2 regions of the Streptomyces sp. NPDC089915 genome follow, and region 1 is predicted to be linked to the other one. Evidence: riboswitches for the same ligand, from Rfam matches in the RefSeq annotation. Region 1 holds a riboswitch; the other holds the start of a gene.
What was found. A riboswitch is a leader RNA that binds a small molecule or an ion and turns the genes downstream of it on or off. The one in region 1 is predicted to bind glycine.
Positions count from the first base shown of each region.

Region 1 (2,454 bases):
CGGGCCCGGGTGGGTGCAGGGCAGCGGGGTCGGGCGGGTGACCGTCCGCTTCGAGCAGCCGGGATCACCGCCCGGCCGGGTCCGTACCTTCCTGCTGGACGACCCCGAACTGGAGGCCTCCGACCCGCTGCCCCTCGTGGGGCGGGCGGCGGCCTAGGTCGTCTCTTTCGGGTCTTGCCGGTGAAGCCCGCGTCGTCCGGTGCCGTGCATCGGCGCGTTGGCGGGGCGCCGTTGTACTGGACGTACTTGGTGCCCCGCCAAGGCGGCGAGGTGCGGTGCCGGGCGGCGCGGGCCAGGCAAGATCCGGAAGAGACGGCCTAGCCGTTGTCCGCCGGGGGGAGGTGGAATTCGGCGGGCAGGGACACGTCCAGGCCGTAGTGGTGGTAGAGCTGGAGTTCCTGTTCGGGGGAGAGGTGGCGGCCGACGCCGAAGTCGGGGGCGTCCTTGATCAGGGAGCGTTCGAACGGGACGCGCAGCACCTCTCCGACCACCTCGCTCGGCTCCAGCGGGACGAAGGCGTCCCGGCCGAACAGGCCGGTGCGGACCGCGGCCCACTCCGGGACACCCGTGGCGTCGTCCAGGTAGACCTCGTCCACGGTGCCGATCTTGGCCCCGTTCCGGTCGAACGCCTTGCGGCCGATCAGGCTGCGCGGATCGATGTCGGTCTGCACGGTCCCTCCACGTGGTCGCAGTCATCCGTAATGACTACAAAAGTGCATATTGAGATAGGGGGCCACTCGAGGGAGGGTCCAGATCCTCGCTGGTAGGCTGGGTGACGGCTGTTGACCCTGTGCGGGAGAGTCCTCCGAGTGAGTTCGACGGAGGCGCCGAAGGAGCAAATCCTCCCCGGAATCTCTCAGGCATACGTACCGCACGCGACGAGGCCACTCTGGAAAGCAGGAGCGGGTACCGGGCGCGCAGTGCCGGTCCCACTCCTCACCGACGGTGAAAGCCGGACGACGGGCGACCCCCACGACTCCGGTGAAGCTCTCAGGTTGAGATGACAGAGGGGGAGGCCGTCCGGGTGCCCGCGCCGTGGTGCCCCTCGCAGGTCATACGACCAGGAGGCCTCCGTAATGACCGCCAACCGCATTCCGCTCTCCCAGCTCGAGCGGGGCATCCCCTTCGAGCAGCGTCACATCGGCCCGGATGCCGAGGCGCAGGCGAAGATGCTCGCCCAGGTGGGCTACGGCTCCCTCGACGAGCTGACCGCCGCCGCGGTGCCGGATGTGATCAAGACCGCCGAAGCGCTGAACCTGCCCGAGGCGCGGACCGAGGCCGAGGTGCTCGCCGAGCTGCGTTCGCTCGCCGACCGCAACCAGGTCCTCTCGTCGATGATCGGCCTCGGCTACTACGGGACGTTCACGCCGCCGGTGATCCTGCGCAACGTCATGGAGAACCCGGCCTGGTACACGGCCTACACCCCGTACCAGCCGGAGATTTCCCAGGGCCGCCTCGAGGCGCTGCTGAACTTCCAGACGGTCGTCGCCGAGCTGACCGGCCTGCCGACCTCCGGCGCCTCCCTGCTCGACGAGGGCACCGCCGCCGCCGAGGCCATGACGCTGGCCCGCCGCGTGGGCAAGGTCAAGGGGAACGTCTTCCTCATCGACGCCGACGCGCTGCCGCAGACCGTCGCCGTGATCGAGACCCGCGCCGAGCCGATCGGCATCGAGGTCGTCGTCGCGGACCTCTCCGAGGGCATCCCGGCCGAGATCGCCGAGCGCGGCGTCTACGGCGTGCTCCTCCAGTACCCGGGCGCCTCCGGCGCCGTGCGCGACATCAAGGCCGTCATCGACCAGGCCCACGAGCTCGGCGCGATCGTCACCGTCTCCGCCGACCTGCTCGCGCTGACGCTGTTGACCTCCCCGGGCTCCCTCGGCGCGGACATCGCGGTCGGCACCACCCAGCGCTTCGGCGTCCCGATGGGCTTCGGCGGCCCGCACGCCGGCTACATGGCCGTCCAGGCCAAGCACGCCCGCTCGCTGCCCGGCCGCCTCGTCGGCGTCTCCGTGGACGCGGACGGTAACAAGGCCTACCGCCTGGCCCTCCAGACCCGCGAGCAGCACATCCGCCGCGAGAAGGCCACCAGCAACATCTGCACCGCCCAGGTGCTGCTCGCCGTCATGGCCGGCATGTACGCCGTCTACCACGGCCCGGACGGCCTGCGGACGATCGCCCGCCGGACCCACCGCTACGCCGCGCTCCTCGCCGCGGGCCTGACGGCCGGCGGGGTCGAGCTGGTGCACGGCTCCTTCTTCGACACCGTCACCGCCCGGGTCCCCGGCAAGGCCGCCGAGGTCGTCGCCGCCGCCCGCGCCAACGGGGTCAACCTGTACCAGGCCGACGCCGACCACGTCTCGGCCTCCTGCGACGAGACCACCCTGCGCGCCGACATCGAGGCCGTCTGGGCCGCCTTCGGCGTCTCCGCGGACATCGAGGCCCTGGACGCCGCCA
Region 1 covers NZ_JBFBGN010000139.1:6,664-9,117, forward strand. Annotated here, with positions in the region: gene AB0O29_RS29115 (DNA polymerase IV) at 1-157, shown strand, start outside; gene AB0O29_RS29120 (PRC-barrel domain-containing protein) at 318-671, opposite strand; glycine riboswitch at 784-882, shown strand; gene gcvP (aminomethyl-transferring glycine dehydrogenase) at 1,077-2,454, shown strand, end outside.

Region 2 (2,454 bases), on a different contig from region 1:
ACGCCCCGTACGGCAGGGCTCGCGGCATCCGGCCCTCCCAGCGCTCGCGGACGTCCTGGGAGTCGATGCCCCCGCCCGGCGCGGCCCGCTTGATCAGGGTGGTCTTGCCGCCGCCCGGCAGACCGGACACCACCACGATGTCCCCCGCGCGGAAGCTCAGCCGCCGGGGGCCGCGCGCCACCCGTCCGCGCAGGTCGCGGACCGTGCCGGCGGCGGGGGCGGTCCGGGACGCGAGGGGCCGCCCCCGGACCTCGTCCACCGTCCCCGTACTGGTCACCACTCCGAATCTCCGCAACGTGATCGTCTCCCCCCGAGTCGGGCCGCGAGGGCCCCATGCCCGCTGAATGTAAAGAGACGGTAATCCGGGCGGCCCGGTTCCGGGCGGCCCGTCCGCCACCCGGAACCACGGGGGCCCGGGGGCCGCAGGCGTTCCGCACGTTCTTCCGGGCCCCACTGCCCGCTTCCGCCCGACCCGTGCAATGATGTGCGCCATCTGGACACCAACTGCATACCGGCCGCTTGAATCCGCGCGGGAGAGTCCCGGCTGGCCGCGAGGCCGTGCCCGGGCGCCGAAGGAGCAAGTTCCTCCCTTGAATCTCTCAGGCCCCGTACCGCGTGGATGAGGCAGATCTGAAAAGCGAGCTGTCCGCAGCTCCACCCAAGGTGCAAGTCGGCGTTCCCCGCGCGGGAACTCCCGGCGAACCTCTCAGGTTCCGATGACAGATGGGGAGGATCGTCCTCGTCATGTCATGCCCTGGGACCCGGGAGCCACACCCATGAGCACTGCCCCCCGCCTGACCGCGCTCGACGCGCTGCACCGGTCGCTCGGTGCGACCATGACCGACTTCGCGGGCTGGGACATGCCGCTGCGCTACGCCAGCGAGCGCGACGAGCACAACGCCGTGCGCACCACGGCCGGCCTCTTCGACCTCTCCCACATGGGCGAGATCACCCTCACCGGCCCGGAGGCCGTGAAGGCGCTGGACTACGCCCTCGTCGGCAACATCTCCACCGTCGGCGTCGGCCGCGCCCGCTACACGCACATCTGTCAGGAGGACGGCGGGATCCTGGACGACCTGATCGTCTACCGCCTCGGCGAGACCGAGTACATGGTCGTCGCCAACGCCTCCAACGCCCAGGTGGTGCTGGACGCGCTGACCGAGCGCGCCGCCGGCTTCGACACCGAGGTCCGCGACGACCGTGACGCGTACGCGCTGATCGCCGTCCAGGGCCCCGAGTCCCCCGGCATCCTCGCGTCGCTGACCGACGCCGACCTGGACGGCCTGAAGTACTACGCCGGCCTGCCGGGCACCGTCGCGGGCGTGCCCGCGCTGATCGCCCGCACCGGCTACACGGGCGAGGACGGCTTCGAGCTGTTCGTCTCCCCCGAGCACGCCGTGGAGCTGTGGCAGGCGCTGACCAAGGCGGGCGAGGGCGTCGGCCTGGTCCCGGCCGGCCTGTCCTGCCGCGACACCCTGCGCCTGGAGGCGGGCATGCCGCTGTACGGGCACGAGCTCACCACCTCCCTCACCCCCTTCGACGCCGGGCTGGGCCGGGTCGTGAAGTTCGAGAAGGAGGGTGACTTCGTCGGCCGCGCCGCCCTGGAGGCCGCCGCCGAGCGCGCCGCCACGCAGGCCCCGCGCAAGCTGGTCGGCCTGATCGCCGAGGGCCGCCGCGTCCCGCGCGCCGGTTTCTCCGTGGTCGCCGACGGCAAGGTGATCGGCGAGGTCACCTCCGGCGCCCCGTCCCCGACGCTGGGCAAGCCGATCGCCATGGCGTACGTCGACGCGGAGCACGCCGCGCCCGGCGCCTCCGGCGTCGGCGTGGACATTCGCGGTACGCATGAGCCGTACGAGGTCGTGGCCCTGCCGTTCTACAAGCGGCAGAAGTGACCCTCGGGTCCCCGGGACCCGGCGCCGCCGGCCCCGCCGTCGGCACGCAAGACCACCGTTCGTATCCACCGCACCGCATCCAGGAGAATCAGGTCATGAGCAACCCCCAGCAGCTGCGTTACACCAAGGAGCACGAGTGGCTGTCGGACGCCGTCGACGGCGTCTCGACGGTCGGCATCACGGCCTTCGCCGCCGACGCACTCGGTGACGTCGTCTACGCCCAGCTCCCCGAGGTCGGCGACACCGTCACCGAGGGCGAGACCTGTGGCGAGCTGGAGTCGACCAAGTCGGTCAGCGACCTGTACTCCCCCGTCTCCGGTGAGATCGTCGAGTTCAACCAGGACGTCGTGGACGACCCGGCGCTGGTGAACTCCGCCCCGTTCGAGGGTGGCTGGCTGTTCAAGGTGAAGCTCTCGGAGGAGCCCAAGGACGCGCTCTCCTTCGACGAGTACACCGCCCTCACCGCCGGTAACTGACACCCCAGGGGATCCTGATGTCCGTTCTGAACACCCCCCTCCACGAGCTCGACCCCGACGTCGCCGCCGCCGTCGACGCCGAGCTC
Region 2 covers NZ_JBFBGN010000012.1:33,340-35,793, reverse strand. Annotated here, with positions in the region: gene AB0O29_RS06165 (AAA family ATPase) at 1-259, opposite strand, end outside; glycine riboswitch at 521-624, shown strand; gene gcvT (glycine cleavage system aminomethyltransferase GcvT) at 777-1,892, shown strand; gene gcvH (glycine cleavage system protein GcvH) at 1,988-2,368, shown strand; gene glyA (serine hydroxymethyltransferase) at 2,386-2,454, shown strand, end outside.
Region 2: it holds a riboswitch for glycine, as region 1 does, so the genes downstream of both, gcvT (glycine cleavage system aminomethyltransferase GcvT) here and gcvP (aminomethyl-transferring glycine dehydrogenase) in region 1, are expected to answer to the same signal.